Regions from separate parts of the Paenibacillus provencensis genome, predicted to be linked through region 1. Evidence: a T-box and tRNA genes for the amino acid it is inferred to sense, from the RefSeq annotation. Region 1 holds a T-box; the other holds one or more tRNA genes.
The links. The T-box of region 1 lies ahead of ACFQ3J_RS22810 (valine--tRNA ligase). A T-box ahead of a tRNA ligase gene usually reads a tRNA of that ligase, here a tRNA-Val.
Positions count from the first base shown of each region.

Region 2: it has a tRNA-Val gene. The T-box ahead of ACFQ3J_RS22810 (valine--tRNA ligase) is inferred to sense a tRNA for this amino acid. The anticodon was not compared.

Region 1 covers NZ_JBHTKX010000005.1:203,125-217,948, reverse strand. Annotated here, with positions in the region: gene radC (RadC family protein) at 1-653, opposite strand, end outside; gene ACFQ3J_RS22835 (Maf family protein) at 716-1,321, opposite strand; gene ACFQ3J_RS22830 (DUF4321 domain-containing protein) at 1,439-1,681, opposite strand; gene ACFQ3J_RS22825 (SPOR domain-containing protein) at 1,802-3,055, opposite strand; gene murC (UDP-N-acetylmuramate--L-alanine ligase) at 3,185-4,555, opposite strand; gene ACFQ3J_RS22815 (bifunctional folylpolyglutamate synthase/dihydrofolate synthase) at 4,560-5,936, opposite strand; gene ACFQ3J_RS22810 (valine--tRNA ligase) at 6,017-8,686, opposite strand; T-box leader at 8,750-9,030, opposite strand; gene ACFQ3J_RS22805 (LysM peptidoglycan-binding domain-containing protein) at 9,180-10,631, opposite strand; gene ACFQ3J_RS22800 (RluA family pseudouridine synthase) at 10,784-11,683, opposite strand; gene hemL (glutamate-1-semialdehyde 2,1-aminomutase) at 11,680-12,984, opposite strand; gene hemB (porphobilinogen synthase) at 13,046-14,047, opposite strand; gene cobA (uroporphyrinogen-III C-methyltransferase) at 14,093-14,824, opposite strand, start outside.
Region 2 covers NZ_JBHTKX010000001.1:284,452-299,275, forward strand. Annotated here, with positions in the region: gene ACFQ3J_RS01400 (hypothetical protein) at 170-1,369, shown strand; tRNA gene ACFQ3J_RS01405 (tRNA-Val) at 1,462-1,534, opposite strand; gene ACFQ3J_RS01410 (hypothetical protein) at 1,676-1,897, shown strand; gene ACFQ3J_RS01415 (GNAT family N-acetyltransferase) at 2,015-2,458, shown strand; gene ACFQ3J_RS01420 (DUF3892 domain-containing protein) at 2,577-2,816, shown strand; gene ACFQ3J_RS01425 (hypothetical protein) at 3,118-3,312, shown strand; gene ACFQ3J_RS01430 (copper amine oxidase) at 3,498-4,055, shown strand; gene ACFQ3J_RS01435 (DUF1292 domain-containing protein) at 4,182-4,484, shown strand; gene ACFQ3J_RS01440 (aminotransferase class I/II-fold pyridoxal phosphate-dependent enzyme) at 4,556-6,031, opposite strand; gene ACFQ3J_RS01445 (YktB family protein) at 6,160-6,792, opposite strand; gene ACFQ3J_RS01450 (hypothetical protein) at 7,115-7,714, shown strand; gene gndA (NADP-dependent phosphogluconate dehydrogenase) at 7,964-9,376, shown strand; gene ACFQ3J_RS01460 (hypothetical protein) at 9,434-9,760, opposite strand; gene ACFQ3J_RS01465 (shikimate kinase) at 9,912-10,424, shown strand; gene ACFQ3J_RS01470 (rhodanese-like domain-containing protein) at 10,500-10,808, opposite strand; gene aroA (3-phosphoshikimate 1-carboxyvinyltransferase) at 10,958-12,247, shown strand; gene ACFQ3J_RS01480 (CoA-binding protein) at 12,294-12,719, shown strand; gene ACFQ3J_RS01485 (glucose PTS transporter subunit IIA) at 12,905-14,791, shown strand; gene ptsP (phosphoenolpyruvate--protein phosphotransferase) at 14,788-14,824, shown strand, end outside.

The sequences.
Region 1 (14,824 bases):
CCGTCCCCGATAACGATATGATCAAGCACGTCAATTCCTACAATTTCACCAGCTTTGACAAGACGACGCGTCAGTTGTATATCTTCTGGACTCGGGGCAGGATCACCGCTCGGATGATTGTGCGCGCATACGATGGAGGCGCTGCTGCATTTCATGGCAGCCCGGAACACTTCCCTCGGATGAACGATGGAAGCGTTGAGGTTGCCCATAGATAACGTCTCTTGGGAAATCACGTGATTCTTGGTGTTAAGGAAGAGACAGACAAAATGCTCCTTCTGCAGATACCTAAGCTGTTCCATAAGCAAATCAGCCGCATCTCTCGGACTGCGAATGACAGGCCTCTCAGCCAATCTGGTCTGCATTACCCGTTGCCCGAGCTCAATTCCTGCCTTTAGCTGAATCGCTTTGGCGGGACCAATGCCTTTGAGCTGACACAGCTCATCAACGCTCATATCCACCAGATTGCGAAGGCTCCCTGCTTCATTCAGAATGCGCTGAGCGATATGAATGGCCGACTCCTGCTTTGTTCCTGTTCTAAGCAAGATCGCCAGAAGCTCAGTATGACTTAATGCACCCGCCCCTAATTCCATCATGCGTTCTCTCGGGCGCTGTTCTTGGGGGATGTCGCGCAGCATGTACTGTGGCGAACTCATCTTCTCCCTCTTTTCACATAAAAAAACGAACCCGTTCTCTTCTTAATACTCTTACTTGCTTACTATTCGTCTATGGATAGCATGTTCAAGCCCAGCTCTGCCAGTTGTTCACTAAGCAAAGAAAGCGGCAAACCCACCACGTTAAAATAGCATCCTTCGATGGAATCAACAAATGTTGCGCCCAAACCCTGAATGGCGTATGCGCCTGCCTTGTCAGAAGGCTCGCCTGTCCGTATATATGCATGAATGGCATCTGGTTTAAGCTTCTTCATCTTCACCTTCGTACGGCGATGCCGCGTAATTACACGTCCATCCTCACCTGATATACAAGCAACACCCGTATATACTTCATGAGTTCGGCTCTGAAGCATACTCAGCATCCGGTAAGCATCCTGCTCGTCCTTTGGTTTGCCAAGCACTTCTCCGCCGAGCACGACAATCGTATCACTGCCTACTATGATGGCTCCTGCCAGATCGGAATCATAAGAATCATAGACAGCTTTTGCTTTGCGGTAGGCAAGTTCTTCTACAATTTGCTGAGGTGTGTAGTCTTCTGGTGTATCTTCCGGGGCGTGGCTAGGGCGAACTTCAAACGAAAGGCCAAGCGTCGCTATTAGTTCCCTGCGTCTTGGAGACGTGGAGGCGAGTATAATCCGCTGCTTTTTCAAGAGATGAACTCCTTCGTAAGAATGATAATGTTATTCGCATGTGTTACATATCTTTTTTAGTCTGTGGTTACTCCTGCTCAAGCTTCTGTACTACATCAATTGTGTGATAATAAAAAGCTATAGTTTCCGGTAAAGCCAAATCGCAAAAACAACCCCTAACAGACTGAGCAGGCTGATCTTCAATTGAATGTTAAGATGATAGCTAATGATGTCGAAATTTGCCTTTGGCGACCAGCTGATCGTCGTTGCATTCGTTAAAAAAGAAAGAGCCTCAAACTGCTCTAAGCCTTTTGATATGGATGCTCCAATCAACCAACCGAGGAGCAGAAACAAGATGAATATTCCGAAGTTTTTTTTCATTCTACTCTTCCCTCGCCATATTTTGACACCTTCATTATTATACGGGAACCTAGACGTAAGTACAAACAGAAATCCGACATGGGGAACTATTTCCAGTCCCATGCCGGATAAGCGCACATACTATGCTTGTTTGATGATTTCAAGCAGTTGTTTTTCGAGCAGTATATAATTCATGATCTGTGATTGTACTTTCCAAATATGTTCTTTGGAAGGATTTTTATTATATTCTGCAACAGCTGTGACTGCCGTATTCATAGCGGCTTCCATTTGAAGCTCTACAGACTCACTTTCCGCCGGCAAGCCGGTTCTGACCTTAGCTACAGTGCCTGTCCAGTACTGATGCGCATCTGTGACAGCATTCATATCCGCTTCAGACAGTGCATTCTGTTCCTGCTGACCCAGCTGCCTGATTGATAAAGAGGTCAATATTTCTGCAACCGCCCGGCTGGAACTAAAAAACTCGGCAACGGTGCTCCGATCACCTGAAAACTGAAGGCTTGTCAATTCAGGAAGTTGAATCTCACGTACGTACAGCTCTACCCCTTCCGTTCTTAACTGATTGCTGATAAGTTTGGCATCCTCACGATCGGCTGAAACTCCGGCATACACACGCAGCTCATCCAAAGGATCGCTTCCTGCCGCTATACCCGCTGACGCGAGCTCCGCTTTGGCTTGTTCAGCACCTTCAGGACTGCTGAACACTCCATACTGGAGCATATAGTAGGTTACAGCTGGGATGGTTGCAGCCGCTGTAACTGTAAGATCCGTAGAGTCTTGGGTCACACCTGATGATGCAGGAACTGTTACAGGCGAAACTGTGTTTGAGGTGTTCTCAGAATTCAACATGGACATCGCAACAAATCCGAACATGACACCTGTAACGACTGCAGCGATAATGGATCCAGCCAGTTTCCACACATTTCGCGGTCCCCGGTACATTGTGTAATTTTCACTTGCATGATCCATATAGAAACGCTCCTGATCCTCCAGTTCCTCGTAAGAATCACGATGCTGCTTGTCTTTCTCTTGCGGGTCTTTGTAGTGCTCATGACCTGCAATAATAGGTACAGAGGAATAAGATCCAAAAGGCTCTTCCCAATCTTCGTATATTCTCCGATCCACGTAAGCACCATCTATAGCGAAGCTTTCGGTCCGACCTTCTTCTTGCCGCTCGTCAAGAGGAAGGCTCATCCCGGTCTGCAGCGGGATGGTGATCTGCGGCATTTCAGCAGGAACATCGTCTGTTACATAACGGTTCGCAGTTGTTCTCTCCTTGCTGAGCTTCTGTTCATCGCCAGACTTCACTATGCCTGATTCGAGCTTGGTTGCAGGCTTGTCCTCATTGAAACGAAATGTCATTCTAGCTTTGTTCAAGGCTAAACCACCCTCCTCTTGTCCTTTCTAACAGCTATATGTGCTTAATAGAGGAGTTATGCAAAAAAAGCACCGTTTCTGTAATTAAAGAAACGGTGCTTGGTATAACACAAACCTGTAAATCGGATCTTACTTGATTCCTTTGGCAAGCTCATAGCCTGCCTTCCAAATATCTCCGGCTCCCATTGTAAGAACGAGATCTCCAGGCTGCAAACGATGCTCGAGCTGCTTAACAACATCCTCTTTGGAAGGAATATATGCGGCATTTGGATTGCTGTTGAGCTTGATCAAATCTACCAGCTTGGAGGAATGTACACCCTCAATCTGTTTCTCTCCTGCAGGGGAGAAGATGTCGGTAATAATAACCTCATCTGCTTCTCCAAATGCACGGCTGAACGCATCCAGCAGGAAGAAGGTACGTGTGTAGCGCTGCGGCTGAAAGACCGCGATAATCCGTTTTCCTGTCGCTTTGGCAGCACTGATCGTCGCTTCAATCTCCGTTGGGTGATGCGCATAATCATCAATAATGAGAATATCACGTGCTTCTCCCAATACTTGAAATCTCCGCTTCGCCCCGCTGAATTTCACAATTGCCTTCACAATTGACTCAAACGGAATGCCTGCCTCGAGACAAGAAATGACTGTCGCCATTGCATTGCTCACATTATGTCTCCCGGGTACAGACAACTCAACGGTTCCAAGAGGTGCACCTCGATGATTCATCGTAAATGATATATGGCGATCGCCGAGCTCAATATCCGTTGCAGTATAATCTGCTTCTGCATCTATCGCATAAGTGATGATGTTGGATTTGAGCTGTGGCATGATGCTCTGAATGTTCTCATCATCTGCACAGACAATCGCACAGCCTTCCGGCTTGACTTGATTCAAGAATTTGACGTAAGCATTCTTCAGCTCATTAAAATCATTGTTGTAATTCTCCATATGATCGGCTTCAAGATTCGTTACGATGCCAAGCCAAGGGTGATACTGCAGGAAGGAGCCGTCGCTCTCATCCGCCTCAGCTACAACATGCTCGCCCTTGCCCGCCTTGGCATTCGTACCAAGGTTCATGATTTCTCCGCCGATAATATAGGTCGGGTCTACGCCGCACTCCTCCATAACGAGCGCAATCATGGAAGAAGTGGTAGTCTTACCGTGCGCACCAGCAACGGCTACTCCCTTACGTTCATTCAGTAGTCTTGCAAGCATTTGAGCACGATGAAGAATAGGGATGTTCAGCTGCTCAGCTTCAACGCGTTCCACATTGTCCTTGGAAGCCGCTGTTGAATACACAACCAAATCCGCACCATGGACTTGTTCCGGCGTATGCCCTATATATATTGTTGCTCCCTTAGCGGCAAGCTTTTCAGTGAGCTCCTGGGATACGACATCCGATCCCGTGACGGTATATCCCATTTCCAGCATAACTCTTGCAATGGCGCTCATCCCATAGCCGCCGATACCGATAAAATGTACATGTTCCGAAGTGTTTAACAAATTTTCACCAACCTTTTTCAGAATCGGTTTGATGCAGAAGGGCGGCCCTTACATCGGCAATTAAATATAATGTGCCGGACACAACCCCCAGATCTTCCGCTTCCGTCCGTAACTTAAGTATGCTCAATGCTTGTTTCCATGAAGGTTCTACGATGATGTCAAGGTTTGGTTTGGCATAGGATGGACGAAGCTCTTCTACCATATTTTTTAACTGGGCCGCGTCCATTTTACGTCGGAAATCTGGCTCAGTCAGGATAAGCGTATCCACTAGTGGCAGTATATGCTCAAAATACAATTTGTGATGCTTATTCTTCAGCATGCCCATCATTAAAATTAGTTTCCGCTCAGGATATAGATCCTTGATGCTCTGTGCCAGCATCTCAGCCCCCTCAGGGTTATGTGCTCCGTCCAGAATGAGAAGCGGCTCGTCGGACACCTTCTCGAAACGGCCTGCCCAAGAGGCAAGTCGGAAACCTTTCTGCAAATCTTCCTCTTCCATATAGAACGCCATGTATTGGCGCAGCACTTCAAGTGTCATCAAAGCCCCAGCGGCATTGGCACATTGATGCTTGCCCTGCAATGTAAGCTCGACATCAAGTTCACGAAACGGTCCTCTAAAATGCAATTTCTGTCCATCCTTATTAACCTGAACCTGCTCATAGGTAAACTGGTCACCAGCAAGATATAAGGTGGATTTCTGTTTCTCTGCGACCTCACGAATGACTTGAATCGCTTCCGGCTGCTCTACTAAACTGACGACAGGAACGCCGGGTTTAATAATTCCTGCCTTTTCAGCTGCGATTTGGCTGATCGTATCTCCAAGAATATCTGTGTGGTCCATTCCAATATTGGTGATCACGGAAATAATGGGAGTCACGATATTTGTTACATCAAGCCTTCCCCCGAGTCCAGTCTCCCATACCACCACATCGGGATAGCACACCTCAGCATAATACAGAATTGCAAGCGCCGTCGCAACCTCAAACATAGTGGGAGACCCAAGCTCCGTCTCAGCCACTTCCTCTACCAACGGATGAAGGCGTCTTGCAAGCACCAGTAAAGTTTCTTCAGGGATGTCATCCCCGTTGTACTGAAACCGATTCGTAAACTTGGTAATATACGGTGAAGTGAATGTACCTACATCGTAACCGGACTGTCTTAAGGCCGACGTCAAAAAGGCACAGGTAGACCCTTTTCCGTTTGTTCCTGCGACATGGATAAACTTCAGATGTTTATGGGGATTACCCAGCTTAGACAAGAGCAATTCAATGCGGGAAAGTCCAGGTCTGATTCCAAACGGAATAAGATTGTTGATCCAAGCGACCGCGTCATTATACGTATTCAGCGGAGCAGCCGTACTATTTCCAGTGGTTCGATCCATATGATTCACCTTCTAAGTATAAAGTAAGTAAGAGAGAGGCATCCCTTACGTTAATAGGAACACCTGCCGTCTCTTATTAATTAATTTTGAAGTTCGTCAATCCGTGCAATCACTTTTGTCCGCTTATCAGAATAATCTGCAAGCTTCGCGCGCTCTTCTTCGATTACTTTCTCAGGTGCTTTGGATACAAAGCCCTCGTTGCCCAGCTTCTTCTCGATCCGCATTACTTCCTTATCCAGTGTTTCCTTCTCTTTCGTAAGACGCGCAATCTCTTGATCGATGTCAATCAAACCTGCAAGAGGGAAATACAGCTCGGCGCCGGAGATTACAGCAGTCATCGCTTTCTCTGGTGTAGACAGCTCTGTTCCTGTAGATAGTTCTGAAGTATTACAGAAGCGACGAACATAAATCAGGTTGTTGTCAATAATATTCAGACCGTCCTGACCGCTTGCATTAATGTGCAATTCAACCTTTTTGCTCATCGGAACATTAACTTCAGCACGAATATTACGCACTGCACGGATAAGATCCATCAGCATATTCATCTCGGCAACGGCCTTATCGTTAACAAAGGCCTCATTGAATTCCGGCCAAGATGCCAAAGTAATGGTCTCGCCCTCATGCGGAAGGTGCTGCCAGATCTCCTCGGAGATAAATGGCATAAACGGATGGATCAGGCGCATGGTCTGATCAAGTACATAGGCGAGAACGGATTGTGTTTTGCGTTTTGCATCCGCATCTTCACCGTATAATGAGAGCTTGGAGAACTCAATGTACCAGTCACAGAGATCATCCCATATGAAGTTATACAATGTACGGCCCGTTTCTCCGAATTCATATGCATCCATCAGACGGGTTACGTCTTTGGCTGTTTCGTTCAAACGATGCAAGATCCAGCGGTCCGCTGTAGTCAGCTCACCCGTAATATCAATGTCTTCCACCTTGAAGCCTTCCAGGTTCATCAGCGCAAAGCGGGAGGCATTCCAGATCTTGTTCGCAAAGTTGCGGGCCTGCTCAACACGTTCCCAGCGGAAGCGCAGATCCTGACCTGGAGTAATCCCTGTAGAGAGCATGTAGCGCATCGCGTCTGTTCCATATTTTTCGATAACTTCAAGTGGATCTACTCCGTTGCCCAGTGACTTGGACATCTTGCGTCCTTCAGAATCACGAACGAGTCCATGCATCAGAACATCCTTGAACGGAATCTCATCCGTAAATTCAAGTGCGGTAAAGATCATACGTGCTACCCAGAAATAAATGATATCATATCCCGTTACAAGTACAGAGGTTGGATAGTAACGCTTCAGGTCCTCTGTCTCTTCCGGCCAGCCGAGTGTAGAGAACGGCCACAGTGCTGAACTAAACCAAGTGTCGAGTACGTCTTCGTCCTGACGGAGCTCCTGCGATCCGCACTTCGGACAAGCTGTCATATCCTCGCGGCTGACATGAATTTCACCACAAGCATCACAATACCACGCAGGAATGCGGTGTCCCCACCACAGCTGACGGGAAATACACCAATCGCGAACATTCTCAATCCATTGTAAATAAGTTCTTTCGAAGCGATCAGGAACAAAGTTAACTCCTTTACCGCTCTTCTGTGCTTCAATTGCACGTTCCGCAAGCGGCTGCATGGCTACAAACCACTGAGTGGATAAGTAAGGCTCTACAACCGCACCAGAACGTTCACTATGGCCAACTTGATGTGTATGGTCTTCAATGTTAATCAATACTCCGGATTCTTTGAGATCAAGAGCGATTTGCTTGCGGCAGTCACTGCGATCCAGTCCTTGATACTTGCCGGCTTCTTCATTCATTTTACCGGACTCATCCATCACGGTGATTTGCGGCAAATCATGACGCAGACCCACTTCAAAATCGTTAGGATCATGGGCGGGTGTAATTTTTACAGCACCACTGCCAAACGTTTTGTCCACATACTCATCCGCGATCACCGGTATTTCACGACCAATAATCGGAAGCACGAGGGTCTTACCAATCATGTCCTTGTAACGATCATCTTCGGGATGTACAGCTACTGCGGTATCCCCAAGCATTGTTTCCGGACGTGTTGTCGCAACAGTAATCGATCCGCTTCCGTCTTTTAGCTCATATTTTAAATGGTACAAATGTCCCTGTACCTCTTTGTATTCAACCTCAATGTCAGACAAAGCCGTACGTGCAGCAGGATCCCAGTTGATAATGCGTTTGCCGCGGTAAATGAGCCCTTTTTCGTACAGTTTAACAAATACTTCCCGAACCGCCTTGGACAGACCTTCATCCAACGTAAACCGCTCACGGGAATAATCAAGCGATAGCCCCATCTTCGCCCATTGGGAACGAATCGTGTTCGCATATTCTTCCTTCCAGTCCCATACCTTCTCAAGGAATTTCTCACGGCCCAGATCATAGCGGGACACGCCGCCTTCTCTAAGCTTCTGTTCTACCTTCGTTTGTGTAGCAATTCCTGCATGGTCAGAGCCTGGAAGCCAGAGTGCATCGTAGCCCTGCATTCTTTTGGCTCGAATAATGATATCTTGCAGCGTAAAGTCTAGTGCATGCCCGATATGAAGAATACCCGTAACGTTGGGCGGAGGGATGACGATCGTAAAAGGCTTGGCATCCTTGCGCTGACCTGCCTTGAAAAATTCATTATTCATCCAATATGGATACCATTTCTGTTCCGCTGCACGCGGATCGTAAGTTGTCGACATTTCCGTCTGATTCGGATTTGCTGTCGGTTCTGACATCATACATTCCTCCAATTATCTTCGTTTAACACATTCTTGAAAATACAAAAAGACCCTTCATCCTCAAAGGACGAAAGGCCATTCTTTCGCGGTACCACCTTTGTTTCATACCCGAGCAGGTCAGAATTCACTTGTAAAGAGAAAACATAACTCGATATGACACTTCATTAGGCAGATAACGGCTGCTACCGGCCGCATTCTAGCTTCCTCATCCTACAAGAAAGTTCAAAAGGGCAACTCACGGGCGACTTCGGTACAGCTCGCTATCCTGCGGAATTTCACACCATATCAATTCCACTCTCTGAAGGGCTTCACTGCCTACTATTCCCGATCCAAGTCGTTAGATTAATTACAGTTGTTATTCATTGTATTCCCAATCCTACAGTCATCATACATTTCTTTTGTGCAATTCGTCAACCGGGCATTAGACCTTTCATGACAAAAAAAGAGAGTCCCCGATTCAAACCGGGAACTCTCCTGTATGCCAGCTCTCCTATGGAATATACAATACCTGGCCTTCCTCAACCGATTGCTCGGACAGACGGTTATATAGCTGCAACTCACGCGTACTGAGCTGATATCGGTCTGCAATGGTCTCAAGCGTTTCTTCTCGCTGCACGATACAGAGTCTAACCTTCTTGAATGGTGTTTGCTCTGCGCCTCTTCCGAGAAACAGACTCTTCCATTGAACTTCCTCTGCAGGTTCTTCATCACGCTGTTCGATCGGAAACTCCTGTTCAAGCTGCAAGACCTCTTCTGCAGTCCTGGACTTTTGTAGGAGAGAAGTAATTCCATAGGAGCCTTGTGCTGATGTTTCGCCCGATTTTTTGGTTCCAAAGGCAACCTTCAATTCAGGCTTCTCTTCGGAAGGATCAGGCTGCGGCACATCTGCTTCGAGCAAGACCTCCTGCGCTTCCTGCTCTCGTGGAATGGAGTCTGCCTCAAGTTCATTCCCCTCACCACCATCGCCGGATGCCTCATCAATCAAATCAGGAGCTGTGCCAGCATCTGTCTCAGCGTTCACAGCAGGAGCTGCGTCACGGTCTGCTCCTACAACTACAGCAGGCTCAAAGCTCCACACCTCTGGAGATGAGTATGCTTCCGGCTGTTGATTAACGGATGCGAGCTCACCATATTGATTCGATGGGTCATCTTGTACCCGATCCGTCTCTTCTTCATCCTCGTCATATTGTTCATCTACGCTCTCTATTGCATTGTGTGGTTCCTGTAGCTGAGCCTCTTCCCGATTCACTGAATCATGGACAGACTCCGCTTCATACGGCAGTGACCATGCATCAATATTCTCCGTCGTAGTCGGCTCGGATACGGAAGCCTCATATGGCGTATGCAAAAAAGGCCTTGAAGGTGAGTACGCTCCAGCTTCCGTTTCAGATTGAAATTCAGTTGCCGATTCCGCATCCGACAGGATTGCTTCTTGTTGTTCTGAATCCGGAATGGATGGATCTCGATTATACGGATTGTATCCCGAATACAGTGGATTAGCTGGCGCCTCTTCCTCACCTGAATTGGAATGAACAACCGTAAACTCCTCTGGATTCCAGTCAGAGGTTTCTTCTGCCGGTCCAATTCCTTCAATTCCGCGCAAAGAGAGCACGCCCGTAATGTTCAGACTGCGCGTCGACAAGAGATCCACGTCGAAGTTCTCAATCTCCACTGCAATATCATCAATGGATGCGACACGGCTGAGTGGAATCGTAATCTCAACAGGAATCTGATGAGACAGCTCCTCCTGCTGATTGTTCTCTCCTTGATAAATACCGGACAACAGTAAGTGTCCACGTAGCGCAGCGTGCTCCTGCTCCGAGACAACCTGTATGCGAGGATACAATTCAATCTCATCCAGCTCACTTATGGCAGGAACATCCTCGGGTAAATGAACACGCTCGTAAATATCAAACCGAAGTCCATACGGCGGGTTTAACATAGCGCTAGTCCTCCTTTCACAGCATATATTCACCATGAGATTTTCATAGCTTTACGTCATGTTACACAAGTCATTTCAAGATGCTTCTCGTGTACATGTATATGCATCTGTCAGAGGACTCATACCATTCATCCGTGGATTCATATTTTTATTTACACTTTTAGCGAATCATACAAATCAATCATATCCTGAGGCCAAGAGGCTATCACTGTAAGCAGCTCTCCCGTAAAAGGGTGCTGAAAGCTGAGCTCTTCTCCATGTAGCGCCTGTCTGCGAATTCCCTCTCTCATGCCGCCGTACAGCGTATCGCCAAACAAGGGATGTTCCAAATGGCTGAGGTGCACCCGAATTTGATGCGTTCTACCTGTCTCCAGACGAAGCCGAACCACTGTTGCTCCTCTTAGTCTTTCTGATGTCTCCATATGAGTTACGGCATGCTGACCTGTAGGGGAGACTCTTCTTCTCTGTTTGTGATGCCTGTCCTTACCGATCGGCAAGTCCATCGTCTCTTTATTTTGTGCTACGATTCCGTGAACGATAGCGACATATTTGCGCTCAATCTGCTTAAGCTGCATCATGGCATTCAGCTTAAGCTCTGCATAGCGGTTCTTCGCATACAGCACCGGACCTGACGTATCCACATCCAGCCGATGGATATGTTTCACCGCGACCTCAAGCCCGCTTGCCTGGTAATATCCAGCCACCGCATGATCAAGTGTCACTATTCCGTCCTGACGCTCACTTCCATCTGGATGAATTGGCATGCCTACCGGCTTGTTTACAACAAGACAAAAATCATCCTCATACAGCACATCCAGCCCTACATATCGCGGTGTAATTCCATACGGTGCAGGAGGAAAAAGGGCCAGCCGAAGCCGGTCCCCTGCAAGTTGAATACCGCTATTAGCTCTAAGCTCGTGCAAGAGCTTCTCGGGCATACCCAGTTCCTCAAGCAGCCACTTCTCGGCGGCCATACTCCGATCATCCTGGGAGAGCACTTTTTTGCCTGGCATCAGCTCAGCCCAGTCTCCTCTTTTCTTATATTTCATCATAAAGCCTTCAGCGCATTATAATTCGCTTCAATCGTATCATCGATATCCTGGACACTATGCACCCCGGAGATGAACATCCCCTCGAATTGAGAAGGGGCTACGCTGATTCCTTCCTGAAGCATATGGCCAAAGTAAGCTCGGAAATGATCCAAATTGCTTGATTTGGCAACGTCATAATTCGTGACTTCTTGATCTGTAAAGAATGGACATACCATCGATCCGACCCTATTGATCGTTACAGGAACGCCCAGCTCCTTCGCATTCTTCTCAAAGCCGGCAGCAAGCCTAGCGCCCAGCTCTTCGAGACGAGTGTATACTTCTTCGTTAAGAAGCTTAAGTGTCGTATAACCTGCTGCCATGGCCAGCGGATTACCGCTGAGTGTACCTGCTTGATAGATTGGGCCGACCGGAGCTACCTGCTCCATAAGGTCTCGTCTGCCGCCATATGCGCCAACAGGCAAGCCGCCGCCAATGACCTTGCCGAGACATGTCAAATCCGGGATTACTCCGAACCGGCCTTGTGCGCTATGAAGTCCTACCCGGAAGCCTGTCATGACCTCGTCAAAAATAAGCAGGCTGCCGTAATCTATGGTAATCCGGCGCAGCCCTTCAAGGAATCCCGCAGCTGGCGGCACAACGCCCATGTTGCCTGCCACAGGCTCTACGATGATCGCAGCAATCTGTTCCCCAAATTTATCAAAGGCCAAGCGAACCGATTCCAGATCATTGTAAGGAACCGTAATGGTGTTGGCAGCGACTCCTTCAGGTACACCGGGGCTGTCCGGAAGTCCAAGAGTGGCTACACCAGAACCTGCCTTGATCAGCAAGCTGTCAGCGTGTCCATGGTAGGAGCCTTCAAATTTCAGAATTTTGCTTCTGCCTGTTGCCCCACGAGCAAGTCTGATCGCGCTCATCGTGGCTTCCGTGCCCGAGTTCACCATACGAACAACATCGATCGATGGTACGCGCTCGCATACCAGCTTGGCCATTTCCGTCTCAATCAGTGTCGGCGCGCCAAAACTTGTTCCCTTTACAGCCGTCTCCTGGATCGCGGATATCACTTCCGGGTGGGCATGTCCCATTATAAGGGGGCCCCAAGAAGCCACGTAATCAATAAAAGAATTACCATCAATATCATAGATTCTAGAACCTATACCATGGTCTGCGTAAACAGGAGTTAAACCTACAGATTTAAATGCACGTACCGGACTATTCACACCGCCAGGCATATATTGTTTTGCTTCTTCAAAAGCGGTACGGGAACGTTCCTCCCGGCGCGGCTGACGAATCTGTTCACTCATTCTCAAACCTCTCTCCTCTGTTATCCAATTTTATATGCAATAGTGTAGCTCTTCTAAATAATCAACGTACTGACAGCCAGCGGGCTGCGTCTTTGCCGTAATACGTAATAATCATATCCGCTCCTGCACGCTTCATGCTGAGCAGGATTTCCATGGCCACCTTCTCTTCATCAATCCAGCCGTTGATTGCCGCGGCCTTGACCATTGCATATTCACCGCTAACGTTATATGCTACCAGCGGCAGATCAAACTGGTCCTTAATTGTGCGCATTATGTCCAGGTAAGATAAAGAAGGCTTCACCATCAGCATATCTGCTCCTTCAAGAACATCCGTCTCTGCTTCACGCAGCGCTTCCCTTGCATTAGCCGGATCCATCTGGTAAGCTTTGCGATCACCATACTGAGGTGCCGAATCTGCTGCCTCGCGAAAAGGTCCGTAGAAGCCAGAAGCGTATTTCACCGAGTAAGACATAATTGGAATGTGAGAGAATCCTGCTTCATCAAGTCCTGCACGAATCGCACCTACGAAACCGTCCATCATGTTGGATGGTGCAATAATATCAGCCCCTGCTTCAGCCTGGGACACAGCGGTCTTAACCAGAAGCTCAAGTGATTCATCATTCAGAACATCCACGCATACATGACCATCCCGCTCATGGGTATGAATCATGCCGCAATGACCGTGATCCGTGAATTCGCATAGACAGGTATCAGCGATCACGAGCAAATCTGGATACCAGGATTTGATGAGCCTGGTCGCTTCCTGCACAATTCCATTCTCGGCATACGCGGAAGAGCCTACTGCATCCTTCGTATCTGGAATCCCAAACAGAAGCACAGCCGGAATGCCAAGTTCAGCAATCTCCTGCACTTCCTCTTTCAGCGTATCGAGTGAAAAACGGTACACTCCCGGCATAGACGAAATTTCTTGTTTAACCCCTGTACCGTATGTAACATAAATCGGTTGTATAAAATCACTAACATTCAAATGTGTTTCACGCACCATACTGCGAATAGCGGCCGATTGCCGTAATCTGCGATGCCTTACGATTGGAAATCCCATTGTGAATAACCCCTTTCTCTAGTTCGTCTAACTCGTATCTTAAATCTAAACAACATGAACATCTTCGTTAATATGACACAGCGCATCAGCCAAGCTCTCAACTGTTGCCTCTTCTGAAACGATGCTGACATGGAGTCCAGAACTTGTTGCCGTTTCTGCAGTAACAGGGCCGATGCAGGCTACGTGAACATTTTTAAATAAAGAAGCAGGCTGTTCATATCCCATCCGTTCTAATAGCGTCAGGAGATGAGTCACCGTTGAAGAGCTGGTGAACGTGACAGCGTAGACTTTTCCCTTTTGCAAGAGTCCAATCAGCTCATCATCCTGCTCCTCAGGAATGACCGTTTCATATACACTGACGCTGTTTACTTCAAGCCCCTTCTCCCTTAGTTTCTCGGAGAGCCAAGGACGAGCTAGGTTACCTGAGGGCAACAGCACCTTTTGTCCTGGGAGCAGCTCGGCATCAAAGGTATCCATCAGTCCTTCCTGCTGATAAGAACCTTGGACCTGCTCCGCCAAAATGCCTTTGTCACGAAGCACTTTCTTCGTCGACGGACCAATGGCCACAATTCTTGCACGATAGAGTGAGCGTATATCTTTCTTCTGCTCCTCCATCGCTCTAAAGAAATGCTCTACTCCATTCACACTCGTAAATATGACCCAGTCATACTGCTCTAACTGATCTAGCGCTTCTGCTATTTGCTCCCTATGATGATCCGTTTGTACAGGAACCGTTTCAATAACAGGCAGCTCATAAGGCTCTCCACCCAATTCCTC
Region 2 (14,824 bases), on a different contig from region 1:
ATACAATGGTTGGTCTTCCATCGGAGCAATCCTTGTTCTTTTCATTCTTCTTGTCATCATCTCCAAAACCATCCTCTACTAATTACCGAAAATAAAGGATCCCAGGAACCTGCGGATCCTTTATTTTTTTGTTATAATCTCCTCGAGTAGGAAATGGGGAGGAAGAAGGATGGAAATTAACATTCAATCGGCTGCAGATGAATTGCTTGGGCTAGATATAGAACCCTATTGGTATGGGTTTCAAAAAGTAGCCTACGCGATATATAACTCGAGCGAAGTTTTCCTATTCCACCATCCCAAATTTCAAAACCAGACGTTTCATAAATTAGGGTGGGACAGAACATTCGCGGGCAATACCGTAATCATGTATGAACACTATCCTACAGCAATAGTAAACATTGAAGGGATTAAGGATATGGCGAGCATCAAGTCATTTCTTGTTCATGAGCTATTTCATGGATTTCAGTATCTTCGTGAAGAAAAGAGGTTTCCAGATGAACTCCTGGGGGTAACATACCCGCTTCTTAAAGAGAACGTGGAGCTAAGAAGTCGAGAAAGGCAGTGTCTTTTTGATGCGCTGGAGGCAAGGGATCTACAGGAAAGGGAGTCTCATTTGTACAAATTTATTCAACTTCGGGGTATGAGAAAAGAGTTGCTGGGTCCTTTTTTTACATACGAGACAAAGGTAGAGACCATAGAGGGGCCTGCATATTATGTGGAGCTGAAGGCACATGCCGAAGAGTCACCTCTTTCATGGGGATCATTACTGGATCAATATGGACGAGAATTAATTCATTCAGAAGCCGCTTCGCTTCACTTAAGAAGAAGTTGTTACTACTCGGGCTTGTGGATATGCTTGTTGCTTGATGAACTCTTAGAGGGATGGCAGCAGGATTTTTTACAATCGGAGGATTGTCTGTATGATTTTCTAAAATCCCATGTTACCCTGGTGGAGCAAGCTAGAATAAAGGATATTAATGTAAGTGAAGAGACAGAGACAACCGTAGAATATGTTAAAGCGAACAGGATCGCTGCCTTCAAATCGTTTGAAGAGAGTGCAGGTTTTCACGTAATTATTGAAGGGATTATTGCCGTGAAGAGCATTGATCCGCAAAATATAGATGCACTGCCTGGCAGGCTTCTTCATCATAACTATGTCAAAGTGTCCCTCGGCATCGACGAATTCTTGATACAGCAGCCTGTTGTTTCTTACTATGAGACAGATCTTTGGAAGGCATCAAAACTCCATGTGGTTGTGGAGAAAAGGCCAGTTCTATCTGGAGAAAGAGTAACGCTGGATGGGATTGGCGAGATGCGGGGAGTACATATATTTAAAGAAAACGGAAATATTTTTCAATTGTACGTGTAATGGGAAGAGAAAGTACGTGTCGATGGGTATTTGGAGTAGGAGACAGACGCAGAAAAAGAAGAAGACCCTTGATACACAAGGGTCTTCAGTGATGATCTGTAGTGGGCTCGAACCACTGACCCCTACCCTGTCAAGATAGTGCTCTCCCAGCTGAGCTAACAGATCATGGAATAATTATAAAAAAGGAATAATCTTATATTATCAGGCTTTGATATGTGATGTCAATCCCTGTCCTATGTTTAATTTATCCTGATTTGAGCAACCTTAAAAGGATGAAAATAACAACCGTAGGGTGGTGGGGGTTCTATGAATAATAAACTAGTCAATAATTTAAGCAAATTTATGATCTGCGGGATTGTATTTGCCAACATAACGGGATGCACGTTAGCTCCATCGCAAGAAACAATTAATCTGCAGCTGATTGAGCCTTCAGAATCGGATCTTCCGGTTATTGATGATGTATATCGGAGATCCGTAGGAGATGAGGTTTACTCCAAACCATCAAATGAAGAAACATTATTACCGTAGAAAAGGCACAAATGCTTGCTTTAATTATCCATATCTAAGACAGACTATACGATCACTGCTTATGTAGTGTATAATGGTTTGGATTTTTGCATTTTTGGATAGTAAGAGGAGGAGACTATGCCAGCCGAGATTATTAATGTTACAACACAAGAACAGCTTGAAGCTGGGCTGAACATTCGCAGAACGGTGTTCGTAGAGGAACAGAACGTTCCAGAAGAAGAGGAAATTGACCAATACGATGTGCTGAGTCGGGATGCACACCATATATTAATTCAGGATGGACAAGAGATGGTGGCGACCGGCCGCTTGATTTATTATAAAAAAGATACAGCAAAGCTGCAAAGAATAGCTGTCCTGAAGCCTTACCGGGTTAACGGATATGGTCGTGTACTGATTATGGCATTAGAAGAAAGAGCTAAAGACCTCGGCTTAGCCTATTCTTTGCTGGATGCACAGTGTCAGGCTGAAGGTTTTTATAAAAAGCTCGGATATGAAGTTATCTCAGACGAGCCTTTCTATGATGCAGGTATACTGCACGTACGGATGCAGAAAAAGCTATAAGAGATGTATCTTTCATAAGAAGACATCCAATTGGGCATAATCATAGGTGTCGGAGATCAGCTTACCCTGAATCCGAGCAGGTTACAAACTATGGCTGCAAAAAGGAGTGTATGTTCTTATGGAAAATAACACACGCGAGCAATTTGTTGCCGTTCAGAAAAACGGAGACGGAGATTTGACCGCATTTAAGACGTCAACAGGCAGAGTGCTTGATTACAATCAAGCGTTGAATGAGATTCAAACGGGCTCCATTGCAGGAGTCAATGTATTCAAAGCAAGAGATGGCTCCCTTCGCATTCGCGGAGATGCGGATGGAGATCCGACGAATAACCTGGATCAATTGCCTATCTTCCAATAAAATATCTTGAGCGTTCAAAGGGAAGCCCGAGTACAGGGCTTCCCTTTTTTTGGTTTATTAGAAATTCTAACGAAAACGATGTCTTCTGCAGGACATAGTCTAGTCTTTACCACCCCAGCGGAATTTTTTGGATCCCGAACGACTTTTGCGAAGCAACTGGAGAGAGGGAGTCAAAAAATTGGAGCGCTTCAAATGAACGCCCCATGCACCTTCACCGCAAATCCCCATACAATGGCATTACCAGGCACGAAGCTGCAGATGAGCATGCCTTGAACACCTACAAGAAAGAGGGGTATCACAAATGGCAAAAGGGAAGGTGAGCAAAGGCGGGTCAAGCAAGGAAAAGGTACGGACAAGTATGAAACTGGTGACGTCCGACGTGTGTGAAGTCTGTAAAACACCGTGTGAACGTGGAATGGCATACGCAGAGCGCATGCGGGAACCGGGAGCTGTAGGGAAGGGCGTCCCTTGCATCTTGACCAAACCGAAAGGTTAGACAAAAGTGCCATGCACCGGACCCTTTCTAGGAACGGTGCATGTTTAACCCGGCATAGAAGAAGCCTCTGTTACATATTTCGTAATTTTTTCAGAAAAATTTTCCAAACGCACCGCAACTTGTTCTCTGGGATGAAGTATAAATAGACATACTATATTCTCATAGCTGGAGGGGAACAAGAGCTTATGAAGTGGAAAAGAACGCTTGCCCTTGCGATTGTGTTCTCGCTCTTGGGCAGCGGCTCCATGTTGTTTGCTGACTCGGTTACCGAACGAATTCGTGTCATTATTAATGGGCAAGAAGTAAGCGGTGGTGGTTACTTTATAAATGGTACGACATATGCTCCTGTCCGTGAGATCAGCGGACTTGCTTCATGGGATTCAGGAAATGGCAAGGTTACCGTCACTAAGCCGAATGTGCACATCACTTTGTTTAAAGGCGAGACGGTATTTGGGAATGTTAATGTGGGTAAATTGAAATTTAACGTGTTAAGTCAGGTCGATAGTCTGGATGGGAAGATTTCCGAGGTCAAAGTAGCGATTACCGACCCTTCCGGAAACGTGAAAAATATACAATCCGAGAAGCTCGGCAGCGGCTCGAAGGATAATTTCTGGTTCAAAACGAATGATTTTACTTATGAATTTAAGAAAAGCGGGAATTATATAGTAGGGTTCTATATGAAACCGTCAGGCAGTAATTCGTTCTTCCTCGTTTCGGAAAAAGTGATTACGGCATTGAATTAGAGTTTCATTGATTTTGTCCCGTAATAGTGTTACGATACGTCCGTATGATTACAAGTGCGACCGTAGTATGATGTTACAAATGCCTATCGTATGATTACAATATAAATTTAAAAGTGAGGTATTCTCATGAGCGATCACAACCATGTTCACGGCGAACATTGCAACCATGACCACGATCATGAACACGAAATGGCTGTTCTTACACTGACTGACGAGAATGGTGCAGAAGTCGAAATGATCTTGGCACAAACTTTTGACGTAGACGGCAAAGAGTACGCGGTACTACTGGAGCGCGACAATCCTGAAGCTGACGGATTGATTCTCCGCCTTGAAGAAGAGAACGAAGAGGTTGCGTTGTATCAAATCGAAGACGAAGAAGAGTGGAACCGTGTTGAAGCGGCTTTCAACGAAATGATTGAGAACGAGTAATTGACACGTTCTGTCATAGACGAAAGACCAGACAAGTTGTCTGGTCTTTTTTTTTGCTTGTGCAGCACTTATTAAAAAATGGGCTCCGCTTCGACAATCACTTTAACATTCTGAATCGTCCGATCTTCTGGCCCTTTAACGGGCAGACCGACCTCAACATGCTCAATGATATAGTTAATGTTATCCTGAGAGATGACTTCTCCAGGCAATAGAATCGGTATACCTGGCGGATATACATAGATAAATTCAGCAATAATGCGGCCCTCCGATTCCTTGAACGGAATCACTTCGGTGTCACCGTAGAAAGCCTCTCGTGGCGTCAGCATCAGCTGTGGAATTTCCGGAATTTTGACGACAAGCTCATTGGCTTGGTTCACATTATAATAGGTATCCGACAGCTCACGAAGTGCAATAAGGAGTGTATTAACGGAATCATCATTATCACCTGGTGTGATCAGGCAAAGAATGTTGTACATATCGCTCATTTCCACTTCGATGTTGTAATGCTTGCGAAGCCAGTTCTCTGTATCATAGCCGGTGAGACCCAGATGGCGAACATGAATGGTGACCTTGGTCGGGTCATAGCTATAGGTTGCTTCGCCGCCTAGTATTTCTTCACCAAAGCAGTATAGCCCTTCGATATCATTGATCGCCCGGCGAGCATACTCTGCAAGGTCAATCGCTTTTTGAGCCAAGCTGTGTCCATGGAGTGCAAGATTGCGTCTTGCCGTATCCAGTGAAGACAACAATATATAAGATGTAGAGGTTGTAGTCAGCATACTGATAATCGTCTGTACACGCTCTGGATTAACGAATCCGTTCTTGGTATTCAGGTTCAGGACCGAACTTTGCGTCATGGAGCCGCCTAATTTGTGCACACTCGTAGAAGCTAGATCTGCACCAGCTTCCATAGCAGACATAGGAAGATCCTCATGGAAATGAATCAGTACACCATGCGCCTCATCCACAAGAACGGGCACTTGGTAACTGTGAGCCAGCTCTACAATCTCCTTCAAATTCGCACAAACGCCGAAATACGTTGGATTAATGACAAGCACACCCTTCGCATCAGGATGGCGTTCCAATGCCCGGCGGACCGAACCAACCGTAATTCCGTGATCAATGCCGAGATTTTCGTCACTGACCGGAGAAATAAAGATAGGCTTGGCTCCGGAGAAGATGATGGCAGACATGACTGATTTATGCACATTCCGCGGCACGATAATCTTCTCGCCAGGTCCGCAGACGGACAAGATCATGGTCATAATCGCACTGCTTGTCCCTTGTACACTAAAGTAGGTGTAATCTGACCCGAATGCATCGGCAGCCAGCATTTGTGCTTCTTTAATTACTCCAGTCGGTTGATGCAAATCGTCAAGCGGCGCGATGTTGATCAAATCTATGGAAAGGGCGTTATCCCCAATGAATTCGCGAAACTCTGAGTCCGTTCCAAGTCCTTTTTTGTGACCAGGGATGTGAAACTGTACCGGATTGTTAGCCGCGTGGTTCTTAATTGCTGTAAAGAGCGGCGTACGACGGTGATCCATGGATGCTGTCACAACCTTTCATTATTAAGAATAATTAAACCTAGATGAGTATAGCAAAATGAAAAGGGAATGAAAATGGATTTTTTATGATCCGGCATTTTATTTGTAAATAATGGAAGATAATCGCTTTAAAAAGACATTTTGTACAACGGAAGCAGAGCTGTAAAAGTCTCTTCAATCGTCTTGCCAAACTTATGGCCATCTTGGAGGATCGGATCATCCTTATCGATACGAAGGCCGCATAAAACCTCGGATTTCTTCACATTTTTCAGACGTTCCGCCATACGCTGGAAATCTTCCTTCGTCATATCTGCATGATTTGTTCCTTCCGGAATCATATGGTCGGTAGACCAATAGAAATATTCAGGTATATTTTGCGCCACTTCTTCCAACTGACGGGACAATGCATCAGCGAACACTTCCTTATTGCTGCTCTCATATATGATGGCGAAGATTACGAACGCGTGTGTACCGAACATGCCAACTTGAAAATGGGGGTAAGCCTTATAACCTCTTTTATTGTTGGCTACTGCAACCCAGGTATCGTTCGGCGGATTAACTTTCCGGCGTGCATGCTTTGCGACGTGAACAAACATGTCTTCACCGCACAGCTCGCTTAAGAATGGCGCAGAAGCCGTCCCAATGGCCTCAAGCTTCGGCCGAATCCGTTCAATCAGCAGCTCCATACGGGGTTCCAGTCCGGGTACTTCGAATACTTCAAAATCCGCTTCATTTAGTGAGGGATATGTGAGTTGTGACATTATAAGTAATCCTCCTTATAGGTAAGCATGAACCTAAACTCTATCCAATATAATAGTATACACAATATTACGCGACTCATTATAACACAGGAGTACCCGCTTCCCTCTCTTCAAGTTTGTACTTTTGCTGGATTGTTTATGAAGATTATCGGGTGAAAAAATGGTCAAACGACTAAGTACGCTTCCCTTGAAGTCAGTATAAAATAGGGTAAGCAGACTTATGGTGGAGCGAAGAATGGCAAGAATACCAAGGCTGCAATTTACATTTCCAATAAGTATGATCCGGATTACATGATCGTAAAAAAATGGAGGAGGAAGTGCCATGAACAAGAGCTATGAAGTGGAATACTGCAATTTAGAGCTCCGGTTTAGCCGCCTTCGTATCCAACAGCTCATTAAGGATCTCATTCAGGAAGGATATTCGCTATATTGGAGCGAGGATGAAGATTACTTTATTTTGTCCGTACGTACAGGCCGCAAATTGGTAAAGCTGAAATTTCAACAAATGAGAACCGGTGATTATAAGTTGATTGGTGACTATATAATCAAGGATGCAAAGCTTGCAGAATATATGGAGAAATTGATCGGAGACACGAGAGGGCATGCTGTCGTTCGCAGATTCAAGGATCATATTATCGTTATAGAAAATATTTTGTTCGGTGAGGTCATCAGGCTTGTCGAAGTGTCAGGCTTCAAGCAGAAGGTGATCTATCAGAAGGGTCCGGCGCCGACGCTCGAGGAAATGGAAGAAATGTACACTTCGATCGAGGGGGAATTAAGACTTACACTGCTTCGAATGGAGATCGATGATGAGCTAGAACGACTGTATGAGGCAATTGGTGCAAGCGATACAACAAGGGCAGACAAATGCCGCGCCAAACTTTTTCAAATGCAGGATCGAATGCTGATGCTTGAATGGTGAGACTGTCACAATCTTATAAGGTAAGAACAAAGAGTATGAGCATTTAATGAACACCTCGTGAACAGAGGTGTTTTACCCTTGCTTCGGAGGCATCGGAGTTTTACTTCCAAATCCAAACACGGTAGAATAGGGATATAATTGAAGCGCTCTTCATTATACTACATAGATAAGGACTGCAGACGCATTGCTTCCTGATGAAGGCGATAAACAGTTGAAGTCAAAAAATACGAAGCAAAGGATGGAGAACCAATGGCAAAACAACAAATTGGTGTAATTGGCCTCGCCGTAATGGGCAAGAACCTGGCCTTGAATATTGAAAGTAAAGGTTTCTCAGTTTCCGTATTCAACCGTTCCCCGGAGAAAACGCAAGATCTTGTAAAAGAAGCTGATGGCAAAAACTTGGTAGGAACGTTCTCTATAGAAGAATTTGTACAATCTTTGGAATCTCCTCGCAAAATATTGATTATGGTACAAGCCGGTCCTGCGACGGATGCGACGATTGAGCAGCTCGTTCCGCATCTGGATCAAGGCGATATTATTATTGATGGAGGAAATGCCTACTTCCCTGATACACAGCGCCGCAGCAAGGAGCTTGAAGAAAAAGGCTTCCGTTTCATCGGTGCAGGTGTTTCCGGTGGTGAAGAGGGCGCTCTGAAAGGTCCATCCATTATGCCTGGTGGACAAGAAAGTGCATATGAGCTCGTGAAGCCGATTCTGACTTCGATTGCAGCTCAAGTGAATGGCGAGCCTTGCACAACGTACATTGGTCCTGACGGTGCAGGCCATTATGTAAAAATGGTGCATAACGGTATCGAGTATGGCGATATGCAGCTAATTGGTGAAGCTTACCATCTGTTAAAGGATGTGCTTGGACTAAACGCTGAACAATTCCACGAAATATTCAGCGAGTGGAACAAAGGGGAGCTCGACAGCTACCTGATCGAAATTACAGCGGATATCTTCTCGAAATATGATGAAGAGACGGGCAAGCCGATGGTCGATGTTATCCTCGATGCTGCGGGTCAAAAAGGTACGGGCAAATGGACAAGCCAAAGCGCCCTGGATCTTGGAGTACCTCTGTCCATGATTACAGAATCCGTATTCTCCCGTTTCCTGTCTGCGATGAAGGAAGAGCGTATTGCAGCAAGCAAAGTGCTGAGCGGTCCTAAGACTGAAGCATTCACAGGTGACAAAACGGAATTTATTGAGAATGTTCGCAAAGCACTATTTGCAAGTAAAATCGTATCTTATGCGCAAGGCTTTGCACAAATGCGCGCTGCTTCTGACGAATACGGCTGGAACCTGAAATATGGCAATATCGCAATGATCTTCCGCGGTGGCTGTATTATTCGTTCACAGTTCTTGCAAAACATTAAAGATGCCTATGACAAGGATGCCGAGCTGAAAAATCTGCTCCTCGATCCATATTTCAAAAATGTGGTTGAATCTTATCAGGATGCATGGCGTAAAGTCATCTCCGTTGCCGTAGCAAATGGGATTCCGGTACCTGGTTTTGCAAGCGCGCTGTCTTACTATGACAGCTATCGGACGGAGAGACTTCCAGCAAACCTGCTGCAAGCACAGCGTGACTATTTCGGTGCGCATACTTTCAAGCGTGTGGATAAAGAAGGTACATTCCATTACAACTGGATGGGGAATTAAGATTATCGTCCGTCCGTCTTGAATCTGTATTGAGTCTGAGCAATTCTGTTATAGAGGCTATTGGCTGTGTTCTTCATAGAGGCCGAACAGTGCTTCCTTAAGGCACTTCCTTAACCTTTCCTGTGTGCAGTGATGGGAAGCATGCCCATCTAACAGCAGCAGGGAAGCTTCACTGAAATATTGGAAGCTCTGGATAAGACGTGGCTTTGGGAGATCTACGAGAAGTGGATCCTCCGAAGCCACTTTTTGTTGTACATAATAAAGCACGAATAGAACGTCATCTCTGCAGATGACATGACCTGTCTGGAAAATTCGAGAAATCCTGCTGGACGAAGGCTTTTTGACAGCTGTTTCGAGGCTTGTTGTAATTTGGATGTTGTTCACACTCCCCACAGGTATGCTATAGACAACTCATTTTTATCATGAGTACGCGAAAGGATGTTCTTTTATGACTTCTTGGCGGATGTTTTTATCTGTGTTATGTTTAAATGAAAAATAGCGACTGATAGTTCTATTAAAGGGGTGGCAGAGGTCTTTGAGCAGGAAAAATGGGAATATCGTCCTTATCGGGATGATGGGAACAGGGAAAACAACAGTGTCCGGTCTGCTGGCGGATAGGCTGGGATATAAGCTTGTTGATATTGATGCTGACATAGAAGCGCAGGAAGGCTGCCCGATTCCGGTGTTGTTTGAACAAAAAGGAGAAGCGTATTTTCGTGAGGTAGAGACAAGTGTATTACTTCGTGTACTTGACCGCTCTTCACAGATTATATCCACAGGCGGTGGCTCAGTGCTGAAGCCGCTTAATTGTGACGCAATGAAGAAGGCTGGGTGGGTGGTTGCACTTACAGCGAGCGCAGAGGCAATTATAAGACGGGTTTCTGCCAATCGTGATCGTCCGTTGTTAGCAGGAAATGTGGAAGCGCGTGTGCATCAGATCATGCAGGAGCGCCAGTCGAAGTATTCTTTTGCAGATATTACAGTTGATACATCAGAGATGGAGCCGGAAGAGGTTGTTCGTCATATTTTAGCGCATTACCGCGTTTAAGCTGTTGTGCTTTTAAGGTCTGTTGTTGTATGATAAGTAAAAAAGGACAGGCTTGAATGCCTGCCCATTAGCTTATTAGCCTTGTTGTTCGTTCCAGGCGATCATTCCGCCTACCAGATTGGTGCATCCGTCGAAGCCTTGCTGAGCCAAATACTCGCAGGCTCTTTCGCTCCGATAGCCGCTGCGGCAGATGAAGATAATTTCGCCCGTATTCTCGATCTCAGAGAGTCGGTCCGGAATTTGGCCGAGAGGAATATGCTTGGCTCCGGAGATCATACCGGCTGCAACCTCTTCCTCTTCACGGACATCAATCATTTGGAGAGCTTCACCGGAATGAAGACGGGATTGCAGCTCAGAAGGTGTAATTTCAGGTACTTGATTCATAAGGTAGAACCTCTCTTCTATGTAATTTAACGATAGGCTAGTTCACGAGTGTACAACAATTCAATGATAACGAAGACAGATGGAGCATGTCAATTTATTGATGGATACCACACCCGATATATTCTGTCATAAAAAGGAGCAATGACACGATGGATGTTCTAGTAAACAATACCCCTTCACTCGCCGGAGAGATTAATGCACTTTCCTCCAAAAATTATACGACCCGGTATTTACTGGTATGTGCGCTTGCAGAAGGAACCAGCACCATTTACTATCCGGCTCACAGTGAGGACAGTGATGCGATGCGCCGCTGTATACAGGAGCTGGGTGCTGAGCTGATTGAGGATGAGGAGAAAATAACGATCACCGGTTTTGGCGCCTCCCCAAGGCAGGCTGCTGAACTTAATGTAGGTAACGCGGGGGCTGTACTAAGGTTTCTTATGGGTATAGCAGCGCTTGGTGAAGAAATTCATTTTGTGAATACATACCCCGAATCACTAGGGAAACGTCCACATCAGGATCTCATTGATGCGCTTGAGCAGCTTGGCGTGGAAGTGGAGCACCAGGATGGAAGACTGCCGATTACGATTCGCGGAGGGAAACCTCAAGGCGGGGCCATACGGGTATCTGGTTCTGTCAGCTCTCAATATTTGAGTGCATTACTGTTCCTGACACCGCTCTTGCCTGAGGACAGTACGATTGAAGTTCTGGGGGATTTGAAGTCCAAAGTAGTCATTGGACAGACACTGGAGGTTCTCGAGCAGGCTGGCATTACAATTCATGCAGATGAGGATTATACGTTCTTCAAAGTGAAGGGCGGACAAAAATACAAGCCTGCTGAATACACGGTGCAAGGTGATTACCCGGGATCAGCCGCCATACTGGCTGCGGCAGCGGTTACGAAGTCTGAGGTTACGGTAACAAGACTGATGGAAGAGAGTAAACAGGGAGAGCGTGCCATTGTTGATGTGCTTCGTATGATGGAGGTTCCACTTACGCATGAGAACAATACGGTCACCATCAAGGGCAACGGCAAATTGAAGGCCGTCGAGTTTGATGGGGATGCTGCAACCGATGCTGTGCTTGCTATGGTTGCCGCTGCTGTATTTGCAGAAGGGACATCCCGCTTCTATAATGTTGAGAATTTAAGATATAAGGAATGTGACCGGATTACAGACTATTTGACTGAACTGGCAAAAGCCGGAGCCAAAGTAGAAGAGAAGCAGGCCGAGATTATTGTGCATGGAAGACCGGAAGGCGTTGAAGGCGGAGTGGAAATCAATGCCCATTATGATCATCGGGTTATTATGGCCTTAACGATTGTTGGGCTTCGCGCAAAGCAGCCGATTCGCATTAAGGATGCTCATCATGTAGCCAAATCCTATCCGGGTTATTTTGACCATTTGCAGACGCTTGGCGCTAATGTAGAATGGGTATAATACGATATATGTATTATTAGTTGTTATGAGAGGAGCGAATGCTCAAATGACTTTTGTTAATCCTTCACGTGAAGAGATCAAAGAAATCTTGGCTTCTGCAGGCAATATCGCTGTCGTTGGCTTGTCTGATAAACCGGACCGAACCTCTTATATGGTGTCGCAGGCGATGCAATCCAGAGGTTATCGAATCATCCCCGTAAATCCTGGAGCAGAAACTATCTTGGGAGAGAAATGCTACCCCGATTTGAAAAGTGTTCCAGAGCCTGTCGATATCGTGAATGTCTTCCGCCGCAGCGAATACTGTGCGGATGTGGCAAGAGAGGCGGCAGAGATCGGTGCCAAGGTATTGTGGCTGCAGTTAGGCATTGTTAATGAAGAAGCTGGGCAAATCGGAGAAGAGCATGGAATGAAGGTTATTATGGACCGCTGCATTAAAGTAGAGGATTCAATTCTTCAATCCAGAACAATATAGTCTAACCCTAAGTAAGGCTGTTTCCACGAAGAAGACTGTGGAGACAGCCTTCTTCATATGCTTAATTCAAACGGAGGAATTCATTTACAATACCTTGCGAGTTATGAATCGATTCAAGTATATTTCTCATTTTGACAAAAAGACGCCTAACGCTTACCATCAATGATAGAAAGGAGAGGATCGCCATGAATTGGCTCGGATCCTTGCAGCAGCTTGGAAGAGCTGTCATGCTTCCGACGATGGTACTGCCTGCAGCGGCGATTCTGCTAAGCTTAGGAAGTCTTCCTTGGGAATCATGGGGATTTGAAAGTGTAAGCGGAATAGCTACCGTCGCAGGACAGAGCCTGTTTTATTTTTTGCCCTATCTGTTTGCTGTCGGTGTTGCGCTCGGACTGTCCAATCAGGCGGGTCAAGCAGGACTTGCAGCGCTTGCAGGCATGATCATTTATGATCAAGTCGTAAGCAATTTTGGTAACGGGGCTGTCCAGCCCGCATCTCTGATCGGAATTATTCTCGGCGCGATCGCCGGGTTTACTCATAACCGTTTCAAAAGCATTAGGCTGCCGGAGATTCTGCAGTTTTTTGGCGGGTCCAGATTTGTTCTACTGATTGTTGGCTTGTTCTCGGCCTTGTTCTCCTGCATTATGCTCGGCTTAGCTCCTCTATTGCAGCAGCTATTGGATTTAATTGCATCCATGGAATACAGCCTTGGCGGTTTCGGGTTGTTCTTGTACGGTATTCTATACCGGGTGCTTGTCGCATTCGGACTGCATCATTTGCTCAATAATGTGTTCTGGTTTCAGCTCGGTTCATACGAGACGCCGGAAGGACAGATCATGACTGGAGATTTGCCGCGGTTTTTTGCTGGGGATCCTTCAGCAGGTTACTTTATGTCGGGATTGTTCCCGATCATGATGTTCGCCATTCCTGCGATTGCATTTGCCATTATTCAGGAAGCACGGGAAGATTTGAAACCCAAGATACATAAGACCTTTATGACATCTGCGCTCGTTTGTTTTCTAACAGGGGTGTCAGAGCAGATCGAGTTTGCCTTTTTATTTGCGGCTCCTTATCTGTTTTTTGTACACGCCGTTCTGTCAGGACTTGCCTTATGGATCAGCTATGTGCTTGAAATCCGGCATGGGTTCTCTTATTCAGCAGGTGTTATTGATTACATACTGAATTTCCATTTGTCTGAAAATGCACTCTTATTGATTCCGATCGGGATCATTTATGGACTGGTATATTACTTTTTATTCCGGTGGGCCATTCGCAGATTCCAGATCCCGACCCCGGGACGAGAGGAAGGCTCAGTGCTTGAGGACTGGGCAGGAAGTATACCTAATCAAGCACCGCTTATTGTCGAGGCGCTTGGAGGGAAGACGAATATTGTTCAGGTGGAGGCATGTATTACACGGCTGCGGCTCACGGTGCATAATGATCGGCTTATTGACAGCAGCGCGATGAAAGCACTCGGTTCGGCCGGTCTCATCAAGCTGGGCGCAGGCAATGTGCAGGTCGTCTTCGGTACCTACTCCGAATTAATTCGTGAAGAAATTGCCAAGCTGCTTGAGCGTGATTTGCCTCAAGTACTGTTCAGCAGTCCGGTGCAAGGGAAGATGCTGCCCATTGAAGAAGTGCCTGACAAAATATTTGCCGGCAAGCTGGTAGGGGACGGAGTCGCTTTTGAGCCGGAGAATGGAGAGCTGCTGTCACCGGTCTACGGGACGATAATGCATTTGTATCCGACCATGCATGCGATTGGTATTCAAACTCCAGAGGGGCTTGAAGTTCTGCTTCATATCGGTATTGATACCTCACAGCTCAAGGGGAATTTTGAAGCTGTCGTCAGTGAAGGAGATACCGTAGAGCCAGGTCAGCTGCTCATTCGCTTTAACTATGCTGCCTTGCTCAAGGAAGCACCGTCTCTCGTCACTCCAATGGTCATTACCAATCCGGATCGGGTGAAGTCATGGAGTTATGCACCGTTTAAGCACGTTAGAAAAGGCCAGGCATCTGTCATGTCAGTCGTACTATATGAAGATAGGAATGTTGGAGGGGTAGAAGCATGATACAAGGCATCTCAGGAGCGGCTGGTGTAGCCA